Regions from separate parts of the Rhizobium sp. WSM1274 genome, predicted to be linked through region 2. Evidence: predicted binding sites of a transcription regulator. Region 2 holds the regulator's gene; the other holds the start of a gene.
The links. The regulator PhoB, encoded in region 2, activates phosphate uptake and scavenging genes when phosphate is short. The targets are predictions, from matches to a motif close to TGTCATNNANCTGTCAT.
Positions count from the first base shown of each region.

Region 1: the regulator PhoB is predicted to act here: its motif matches at 2,161-2,177, upstream of N2600_RS23165 (DUF1045 domain-containing protein).

Region 1 covers NZ_CP104138.1:4,711,560-4,716,086, reverse strand. Annotated here, with positions in the region: gene phnE (phosphonate ABC transporter, permease protein PhnE) at 1-777, shown strand, start outside; gene phnE (phosphonate ABC transporter, permease protein PhnE) at 785-2,128, shown strand; gene N2600_RS23165 (DUF1045 domain-containing protein) at 2,269-2,964, shown strand; gene N2600_RS23160 (alpha-D-ribose 1-methylphosphonate 5-triphosphate diphosphatase) at 2,978-4,117, shown strand; gene phnN (phosphonate metabolism protein/1,5-bisphosphokinase (PRPP-forming) PhnN) at 4,114-4,527, shown strand, end outside.
Region 2 covers NZ_CP104138.1:183,643-190,191, reverse strand. Annotated here, with positions in the region: gene argF (ornithine carbamoyltransferase) at 1-352, opposite strand, end outside; gene N2600_RS00955 (aspartate aminotransferase family protein) at 392-1,591, opposite strand; gene N2600_RS00950 (GcrA family cell cycle regulator) at 2,011-2,544, shown strand; gene phoB (phosphate regulon transcriptional regulator PhoB) at 2,801-3,484, opposite strand; gene phoU (phosphate signaling complex protein PhoU) at 3,632-4,345, opposite strand; gene pstB (phosphate ABC transporter ATP-binding protein PstB) at 4,390-5,205, opposite strand; gene pstA (phosphate ABC transporter permease PstA) at 5,221-6,543, opposite strand; gene pstC (phosphate ABC transporter permease subunit PstC) at 6,540-6,549, opposite strand, start outside.

The DNA of each region.
Region 1 (4,527 bases), 390 kb from region 2:
CCGCATCTCTTCGACTTCCTGAGCTGGCTCATCCCCAAGGATTGGCACGATGTCTGGCGCGCGCTGTTCGACATAGCGAGCGTCAACGACAAGGGCGGCGAGGAATTCAATTTCGACAAGGGACGCGTCTATGTCTGGGGCGACTTCTACATTCCCGAATATTTCGAGCTGATGATCGTCACCATCAACGTGGCGCTGATCTCGACGATCATCGCCTTCGTCATTGCCGTTCCCTTGAGCTTCTTTGCCGCGCGCAACCTGACGAATTCATGGCCGTTGCGCATCTTCACCAAGCGGCTGATGGAGTTTCTGCGCGCCTTCCCTGAAATCGTCATTGCCGGGCTGTTTTCGGCGATCCTGTCGATCGGGCCGGTCGCCGCCATCATCGCCATCACCCTGCACACGATCGGCGCGCTCGGCAAACTCTTCTACGAAGTGGCCGAAAATATCGACATGAAGCCTCACGAGGGCATGAAGGCCGTCGGCGCCAACTGGTGGGAACGCGTGCGCTTTGCCGCCCTGCCGCAAGTGCTGCCGAATTTCACCTCCTATGCGCTGCTGCGCCTCGAGGTCAATGTGCGTGCCTCGACCATCATCGGCGCCGTCGGCGGCGGTGGCATCGGCGAGGAGCTGAAGCTTTCGATCTCGCGCGGTTTCGGCGCCAAGACCATGGCGCTCGTTCTGCTGCTGTTCGTGACGATCGTCGCCGTCGACCAGTTCTCCGCATGGCTGCGCCGCCGTCTTGTCGGTGAACACGCCTTCCTCCTGCAACATTGAGGCCGCCATGACGGTGATCGACGCAAACCGCATGCACGAGATAGAAACCCGCTACCCCGAATATTTCCACCGATCGCTCCGCCAGCGTTTCGGCGGGCTGATGATCCTCATCGCAACGCTGCTCTACAGCCTCTATGCCGTCTGGTTCTTCGACCTGCCCAAGCTCTTCGCCGAGGCCCATTGGGAGCGCGTCGGCATCTATCTCAGCCAATGGGTGAGCTACGACGTCCAGCCGGAATTCCGCATTGGGGACGACGGCTCGATCGACATCCGTTATCCGCGTTTCTCGCCGCTCGGCGACAATCCGCATCCGGACTGGCTGGTCAACAACCCCGACGGCAGCATCACCGTTTCGATCAGCGGCACCAGCCGCACCGTCACCGTCTCGAAGAGCGAGACAATCGTCACCGCGCATGGCGTCAGCGTCCCGGTGGACGTTTCGAGCGGTGCGCCCGAGGTCGTCGGGCCGGTGCCCGGCTGGATAACGGTCTATGACGACAACGTGCTGGCCGATCTCGGCTTTGCCGGCAATGTCAGCATCTCCGTCGACCGGGTGAAGATCCGCAAACGTTTCATCGGCTGGGCAAATTTCATCTTCGACACGCAATCATCCTTCTTCGACAAGCCGGTCGGCGAGGTCGTCAGCCTCATCGTCTCCGGCCCCCGCATCAAGTCCGACCAATCCAATCTGTCGCTCGCCTTCGACGACATCTGGAACAACAGCGAATGGCAGCACGGTGACGTCTGGACCAAGCTTTTCCAGACGATCGTCATGGCTTTCCTCGGCACGCTGCTCGGCGCGCTTACCGCCTTTCCGCTGGCCTTCCTGGCAGCCCGCAACATTACGCCGAACCGCCTGCTGAACCAGGTCCTGAAGCGCTTCTTCGATTTCCTGCGCTCGGTCGACATGCTGATCTGGGCGCTGTTCCTGACGCGCGCCTTCGGGCCTGGACCGCTTGCCGGCAGCGGTGCGATCTTCCTCACCGAGACCGGCACGCTCGGCAAGCTCTATTCCGAAGGCCTCGAGAATATCGACAACAAGCCGCGGGAAGGCGTCAAATCAACAGGCGCCCAGACCGTGCTCGTTCATCGTTACGGCATTATGCCGCAGATCGTTCCCGTCTTCGTCAGCCAGACGCTCTACCAATGGGAATCGAACGTGCGCGGCGCGACCATCATCGGCGCCGTCGGCGCCGGCGGAATCGGCCTCAAGCTGTGGGAGGCCATGCGCACCAATGCCAATTGGGAAAACGTCGCCTACATGGTCATTCTGATCCTGATCGTCGTCTTCATTTTCGACACCGCCTCGAACGCCCTGCGCCACCGGCTAATGGGCACGAAAGCCCACTGATCCGTCCGTCAAAGCAGTGGCGGCGCTGCCGCCATCATCATTCTGTCACGGAAATCTTTTAGCCGGGAGCCTGCTTGCGGTTCGCCGTCAAATCACTGCACAGTGCCCTCCCCGTTTGGACGATCTCCAGGATAAAAGCCTTGCGCTACGCTCTCTATTTCTCGCCGCCGAAGGATGATCCCCTGACCGGCGCGGCCTCGCTCTGGCTCGGTCGCAATGCTTTCACCGGCGAGACTTATCCGGCACCGGAATATGAGCAACTGAGTGCGGCAGAGCAATTCGAGCTGACCGCCGACCCGCGCCGCTACGGCTTTCACGCCACGATCAAGGCGCCCTTTTCGCTCGCCTCTTCGGTCACCGAGAAGGATCTCATGACCGTCGCCGAGGATTTTGCTAAGCGCACGCAAGCCTTCGAGATTCCTGAACTCGTGCTCGGCCAGCTCGGCCGTTTTTTTGCTCTCGTTCCCGGTTCTGTTCATCAACCTCTTCAGGATTTCGCCGCGAAGGTGGTAAGGTCGTTCGAACCGTTTCGCGCAGCGCTTTCCGAGGCCGATATGGCGCGGCGCAGTCCGGAGAAGCTCAGCGACAGCCAGCGTGCCCATCTGCAGCGCTGGGGTTATCCTTACGTCATGGAGGATTTCGGCTTTCACATGACGCTGACCGGCCAGGTGCCCGAGACACGCGCCGAGGTGATGAAAGCGATTCTGACCGAGCGTTTTGCCGGTTTCACCGGCCGGCCGCTTTCGATTTCCGGCCTTGCCGTCTTCATCGAAGAGACGCGCGGTGCCCCGTTCAAAATTCATTCCTGGCTGCCGCTTGCCGGCGCCAAAAGCTGAAAGACCTGACGCCATGAGCAAAGAGACCGTGTTTTCCAACGCCCGCATCGTTCTCGAGGACGACATCCTCTCGGGCTCGATCCTCATCCGCGACGGGAAGATCGCCGACATCTCCGGGGGCAACTCGGTAGCCGGCGAAGATTTCGAAGGCGACTACGTCATTCCCGGTCTCGTCGAGCTGCACACCGATCATCTCGAAGGCCACTATCAGCCGCGCCCCGGCATTCGCTGGAACAAGATAGCGGCCATCCAGGCGCATGACGCCCAGATCGTCACCTCAGGCATTACCACGGTGTTCGACTGCCTGCGCATGGGTGCGGACGAGGACGGTGGCTTCGAACATGGCGAGATGCGCGAGATGGCCGACGCCATCCAGTCGGCGGAGACGGAAGGCAGGCTGCGTGCCGAGCACCTCATCCATTTGCGCTGCGAGGTCTCGGCCGACAATGTCCTCGAACATTTCGCCGATTTCGAAAACGACCGGCATGTGCGGCTCGTCTCGCTGATGGATCATGCGCCCGGCCAGCGTCAGTTTCAGACGATGGATCAATATATCTTCTACTACCAGAAGAAGCGGGGCCTGAGCGACGAGGCCTTCGCCCATTTCGTCGCCAAGCGCCAGGCAGAATCGGCGCGCAATTCGACGCCGCACCGCAACGCCATCGCCAAGGTCTGCGCCGAGCGCGGCATTACCGTGGCAAGCCATGACGATGCGACGCTCTCGCATGTCGACGAGGCGATCGACAACGGCGTGCGCCTGGCCGAATTCCCGACCAGCTTCGATGCCGCCCGGGCGTCGCACGGACATGGCATGAGCGTACTGATGGGCGCGCCGAACATCGTGCGCGGCAAATCCCATTCCGGCAACATCGCCGCCCGCGACCTTGCCGAGATGGGCGTGCTCGACGTGCTTTCCTCCGACTACGTGCCGCTCAGCCTGCTGCATGCGCCGTTCATCCTCGCCGATGAGGTGAAGAGCATCAGCCTGCCGAAGGCGATCGCCATGGTGACGTCGACGCCCGCCCGCACCGTCAGCCTCGATGATCGCGGACGGATCGCGACGGGGCTGCGCGCCGATCTCGTCCGCGTTCATCGTTCGCATGGTGTGCCGGTGACACGCTCGGTCTGGCGCCAAGGACGCCGTGTCGCATGATGTCACACGAACCCCACGCGGGAGCCGGAGCCGAGCGCGGCATCATGGTCGTCGTCGTCGGCCCGAGCGGTGCCGGCAAGGACACGCTGATGAACCTCGCGGCTCGGCGTTTCAAGGGCCGCGACGATGTGCATTTCGTCCGCCGCGTCATCACCCGTCACCGTGACGCCGGCGGCGAAGATCATCTTTCCGTCTCCCTCCAAGGTTTTGCCGCCATGGAGCAATCAGGCTCCTTCGCCGTCTGGTGGGAAGCGCACGGGCTGAAATACGGCATTCCGGCCGAGGTTTCGGTAGCGCTGTCGAAAGGCCACGTCGTCGTCGCCAACGGCTCGCGCTCGGCGCTTCATCGCTTCCAGGCCGCCTTCCCGCGTCTGAAAGTCATCAACGTCACCGCCCGCCCCGAAGTGCTC
Region 2 (6,549 bases):
CGTGCTCGGCGAGCTCGACCAGCCGCGAATGCTCGGTGGTGCGGATCATGATCGCATCGACATAGCGCGACAGCACCTTGGCGGTGTCGCCGATCGTCTCGGCGCGGCCAAGCTGCATCTCGGTGCCGGACAGAAAGAGTGTTTCGCCGCCGAGCTGGCGCATGCCGACGTCGAAGGAGACGCGGGTGCGCGTCGACGGCTTCTCGAAGATCATCGCCAGCATCTTGCCGGCGAGCGGCTTATCACCCTGGCCTGCCTTAAACGCCTGCTTGCGGGAAAGCGCATCGTTCATGATGGTTCTGAGATCGGCTGATGTGACCGCCGAAAGATCTAGGAAATGTTTAGGGCTCATGTCTTCTTACCTGTGCTGCGCCCGAAGGCGGCAATCTCTTCAAGCCGTCTTCTTGACCTTGGAGGCGCGAATGCTCTCGGCGGCGCGCTCGACGCGGGCCAGACCCTCGCGGGCTTCCTCGGCAGTGACCACGAGCGGCGGAAGAAGGCGGATGACGTTGTCGCCGGCAGGCACGCCGAGCAGATGGGCGGCGCGGATCGCCTGCAGCAGTTCGGCTGAGGGAACGGCGGCCTTGATGCCGAGCAAAAGGCCCTCGCCTCTGATATCCTCGATCACATTGGGATAACGATCCTTCAGCGAAGCGAGGCCCTGGCGGAAGACAAGCGCTACGTCGCGCACATGCTGGAGGAAGCCATCGGCAAGGATGATGTCGAGCACGGCGCTGCCGACGGCCATGGCAAGCGGATTGCCGCCATAGGTCGAGCCATGCGTGCCGGCCTTCATGCCGGAGGCGGCCTCCGACGTGGCAAGGCAGGCGCCGAGCGGGAACCCGCCGCCGATGCCCTTGGCGACAGCCATGATATCGGGCGTGATACCCGACCATTCATGGGCGAAGAGCTTGCCGGTGCGGCCGACGCCGGTCTGGACCTCGTCGAGGATCAACAGCAGGCCGTTCTCGTCGCAGAGCTGGCGAAGCGCCTTCATGAACTCGTTGGTGGCAGGGCGCACGCCGCCCTCGCCCTGCACCGGCTCGATGAGGATGGCGGCCGTAGCATCGGTGATCGCGGCGCGAACCGCTTCGATGTCGCCGAAAGCAACCTGATCGAAACCCGGCGCCTTCGGGCCGAAGCCTTCCAGATATTTTTCCTGGCCGCCGGCGGCGATCGTCGCCAGCGTCCGTCCGTGGAAGGCGCCTTCGAACGTGATGATATGGAAGCGCTCGGGATGACCCTTGGAAAACTGATAGCGGCGCGCCGTCTTGATCGCGCATTCGAGCGCCTCGGCGCCCGAATTGGTGAAGAACACCTTGTCGGCGAAGGTGGCGTCCGTCAGCCGTTTTGCCAGACGCTCCTGGCCGGGGATCTCATAGATGTTCGACAGGTGCCACACCTTGTCGGCCTGCTCCTTCAGTGCGCCCACAACATGCGGATTGCTGTGGCCGACGGAGGTGACGGCGACGCCGGCGCCGAAATCGAGATATCGCTCGCCGCTTTCGGTGATCAGCCATACGCCCTCGCCTCGCTCGAACCGCAGCGGGGCACGAGAATAGGTGTCATAAAGCGGCGCGGCTTCAGCCATGGCGCGATCTCCATCAAGTTGCCGGGCAATGACTCCGGCTAAGGAAACCAGGCCCGAAAAATCAAAAATGCCGCCTTGCGGCGGCGAGTGGCACTATTTCCTTTTCGCGCTGCAATGTCAACAAAACGGCGCCCTTAGCGTATGCAGCAAGAGTGTACAGCGGCATTTCCAGTCATCAACAGGCATTATTGCAGAAATGACACGCAGGGGCAGCAAGTTGGGGAAAACTACGAATTCGATTCATCCGGATTCATGCGACTCTTGTCACGGAGTCAGGCTCACACTAGGTTAAAGATCAATTACTAGACTGCATGCGGCGGAACTAGTCACCAAAATTGATCAAGCGTTTCTTGTTTCGGAGCTCCCGGGACAACGGTGAGGGATTCTGCCATCACCAACGCAGAAGGTGGAGACAGGGCATGAACTGGACAGACGAGCGGGTCGAGAAACTCAAGAAACTTTGGGCCGAAGGACTGAGCGCCAGCCAGATCGCTGCGCAGCTTGGCGGGGTCAGCAGAAACGCGGTCATCGGCAAAGTGCATCGGCTGTGCCTCCCCGGCCGTGCCAAGGCCGGCGGCACCAACACCGCGGCGCGAACGCCGAAGCGCAATACCTCGGCGCCGCGCGCGCCGAACTACGCCTCACGGGTCACGACCCGCACCGTTACCCGCCAGCAGGGCGCGACCATGCTGAAGGAAGAGATCGAGATCGAAACGATCGAGGAAATGGAATATGTGCCGAGAGGCAATGTGGTGGTGCCGATTTCCCGACGCCTCGGCCTGACGGAGCTGACCGAACGCACCTGCAAGTGGCCGGTCGGCGATCCGCTGAAGGACGACTTCCATTTCTGCGGCTGCGAGTCCCCCGACAATTCGCCTTATTGCGGCTATCACCAGAAGCTTGCCTACCAGCCGGTCAACGAACGCCGCCGGGCGGCAGCCCGGGCCAGCTGAACGGGTGATCATTGCTAGAATGACGAAACGGGCCGAGTGGCCCGTTTTTTATGCAATTTTGGTCCGTGCGGATGGCTGCCCCTCATCCGCCTGCCGGCACCTTCTCCCCGCTTGCGGGGCGAAGGGACATGCCGCACCCTCTCCATCCCCACCAACCTTTCGCGGGGCACGTCCCCTCGCCCCGCTTACGGGGAGAGGGTTAGGGTGAGGGGCAGACGTTAGCACGAGCCCTTGTCAGTAACCAGAACGGAAGCCCTCAGGCTTCCATCGAATAGCCGGCGCCGCGGACGGTGCGGATAACGTCCTGCATGTTGGAGAAATTCAGCGCCTTGCGCAGGCGGCCGACATGGACGTCGACGGTGCGCTCGTCGACATAGATATCGTGGCCCCAGACGCCATCCAACAGCTGCGAGCGGGAGAAGACCCGGCCCGGCGACGACATCAGGAATTCCAGCAGGCGGAATTCGGTGGGGCCGAGGCGGACTTCACGGGTCTTGCGATGGACGCGATGGGTCTCGCGGTCGAGCTCGATGTCACCGCATTTCAGCACCGTCGACAGCACCTCGGGACGGGCGCGGCGCAGCATCGCCTTGACGCGGGCAACGAGCTCGGGGGTCGAGAAGGGCTTGACGACGTAATCGTCGGCGCCCGTCGACAATCCGCGGACGCGCTCGCTCTCTTCGCCGCGCGCCGTCAGCATGATGATCGGCAGGCGCTCGGTTTCCGGCCGCATGCGCAGCCGCCGGCAGAGCTCGATGCCCGAGACGCCGGGCAGCATCCAATCGAGGATGAGAAGATCGGGAGTGCGCTCCTGAAGCCGCATTTCGGCTTCGTCGCCACGAAGAATGGTATCGACCTCGAAGCCTTCCGCTTCGAGATTGTAGCGAAGAAGCACGCTGAGGGCTTCCTCGTCTTCAACAACTGCAACTCTCGGGATCATGCGTATCGGTCTCCTCGCGCATGATCCTTAAACCGGGGGTGATTTAAGCAATGCATCCTGCGCAAACTCAGAAATTGGCTGCGACCTCTTTGCGCGCCCGGACGGGCGCGCACGCAATTGACTGGTCCGGGCGACTGGCCCGGACGGTTATTCCGTGACCGCGCCGACGGTGTTGGCGCTGTCGTCCTTCGGACGGTCGCCTTCCGGCTGCGCGCCTGTCGTCATGTAAAAGATCGTTTCGGCGATATTGGTGGCGTGGTCGCCGATGCGCTCGATGTTCTTGGCGCAGAAGAGAAGATGCGTGCAGCTGGTGATGTTGCGCGGATCTTCCATCATGTAGGTCAGGAGCTCGCGGAACAGCGACGTGTACATCGCGTCGATCTCGTTGTCGCGTTCGCGGATCGCATTCGCCTTGTCGGCGGAACGATTGGTGTAGACGTCGAGCACTTCCTTGAGCTGGACGAGCGCCAGCTCGGACAGATGCTCAAGGCCGCGGGCGAGCTTGCGGGGAACGCCGGTGCTTTGGACGGCGATGACGCGCTTGGCGGTGTTCTTGCCGAGGTCGCCGACGCGTTCGAGATCGGCGGCGATGCGGATCGAACCCATGATTTCGCGCAGGTCCGCAGCCATCGGCTGACGGCGGGCAATGGTGACGATCGCCTTGTCGCCGATTTCGCGTTCGGCATGATCGAGGATCACGTCGTCGGAGATGACCTTCTGCGCCAGCGCGGTATCGCCATTGACGAGCGCCCGGACGGATTCGGCGACCATCTGCTCGGCCAGACCGCCCATTTCGGAAATCCGCCTGGACAGGAACTTCAAATCATCATCATAGGCAGAATAAATATGTGTCGATGCCATGGGGCTTTATCCTCGAATAACGGGAAGGCTTGGTGTCGCCAAAATCAGCCGAAACGACCCATGATGTAGTCCTGGGTGCGCGGGTCGTCGGGATTGGTGAACATCTTGTCGGTGTCGTTTTCCTCGACAAGATTGCCAAGGTGGAACATGGCGGTGCGCTGCGAGACACGCGCGGCCTGCTGCATGGAGTGGGTGACGATGACGATCGTGTAGTTCTCGCGCAGCTCGTGGATCAGTTCCTCGACCTTGGCGGTGGCGATCGGGTCGAGCGCCGAGCAGGGCTCGTCCATGAGGATGACCTCAGGGCTGACGGCAACGGCACGGGCAATGCAGAGGCGCTGCTGCTGACCGCCGGACAGGCCGGTGCCGGATTCATGCACGCGGTCCTTGACTTCGTTCCAGAGACCGGCGCGCTGCAGGCTGGTCTCGACGATCTGGTCGAGGTCGGCCTTCGACTTGGCAAGGCCATGGATGCGCGGGCCGTAGGAGACGTTTTCGTAGATCGTCTTCGGGAACGGGTTCGGCTTCTGGAAGACCATGCCGACGCGGGCGCGAAGTTCGACGACGTCGATATCGGGATCATAGATATCGTCGGTATCAAGCGTGATCTTGCCGGTGACGCGGCAGCCGTCGATCGTGTCGTTCATGCGGTTGAGGCACCGCAGGAAGGTCGACTTGCCGCAGCCGGACGGGCCGATCAGGGCGGTTACGGTGTTTTCGCGGACGTTCAGGTTCACATCGAAAAGCGCGCGCTTCTCGCCATAGTAAACCGAGACTTCCTTTCCGATCATCTTATACGGGACGTTGCTCATCTTGCGATCCAGCGCCTTTTCAACTGCAGCTTCCGTCAACATGTTCATGATGTTTAACTCCGTTTACCAGCGGCGCTCGAAGCGACGACGCAAGAGGATGGCGCCCATGTTCATGACGATCAGGAACAGGAGCAGGACGATGATGGCACCCGAAGTACGCTCAACGAAGGCACGTTCGGCCTCGTTGGCCCACATATAGACCTGTACGGGCAGAGCCGTCGAGGGATCGAGCGGTGTCGTCGGCGCGTTGGCGACGAAGGCGACCATGCCAATCAGGAGCAGCGGCGCGGTTTCGCCGAGCGCGTGCGCCAGGCCGATGATCGTGCCGGTGAGGATGCCTGGCATGGCGAGCGGTAGAACATGGTGAAACACCATCTGCATCTTCGACGCGCCGAGGCCGAGCGCTGCGGCGCGGATCGACGGCGGCACGGCGCGCAGAGCCGCACGCGTGGCGATGATGATCGTCGGCAGGGTCATCAGCGTCAGCACCAGGCCGCCAACCAGCGAAGCCGAGCGCGGCAGGCCGATGAAGTTGATGAAGACGGAAAGACCGAGCAGGCCGTAGACGATGGAAGGAACCGCGGCGAGGTTGTTGATATTGACCTCGATCAGGTCCGTCAGCTTGTTCTTCGGCGCGAACTCCTCGAGATAGATCGAGGCGGCGACGCCGATCGGCAGAGCGAGCACGAGGACGATCAGCATCAGGTAGAGCGAGCCGATCAGGGCGACGCCCAGGCCTGCGGCCTCCGGACGGCTGGAATTGCCGTTGACGAAAAGGCCGGTGTTGAACTGCTTGTGGAGAGCGCCGCTCGCCTTCAGCTCGTTCATCCATGCAACCTGCTTGTCGTTGACCTTGCGGTTCTTCTCATCGACGGAGAGATCGATCTGGCCCTTGCTGGCGCTGTCGACATTGGCGTCGGCGAGCAGAGTGACGTCGACCGTCTTGCCGATGATCGACGGATCGGCGATCACCATATCGCGCAGCTGGATCGGCGCACTCTTCGACAGCATGGCGGATGCATCGCGCACGTCGGGACGGCTCGAGGCATTGATGTTCAGCTGCTTGACGATCGCGTCACGCAGGAGAACCGGATAGTTGGCGGCGATCAGCACCGAAGGGTCGGTCGCACGCTTGTTGTTCGGGTCGATCGTCTTCTCGGAAAACTCGATCGGCAGGGTGATCGCCGTCTGCTGGAAGGCGGTATAGCCTTTGCCGATCACCGTCCACAGCAGGATGAAGAGGAAGACGAGACCGAAGGTGATGGCGGCGATGCCATAGGCCTGGAACCGGCGCTCGGCGGCATAGCGGCGCTTGATGCCGATATCGCGGCGCGCGGGCGCCGTGGAAACGGTGACGCCTGATGTGGGAGAAACAATATCCGTCATTCGTAC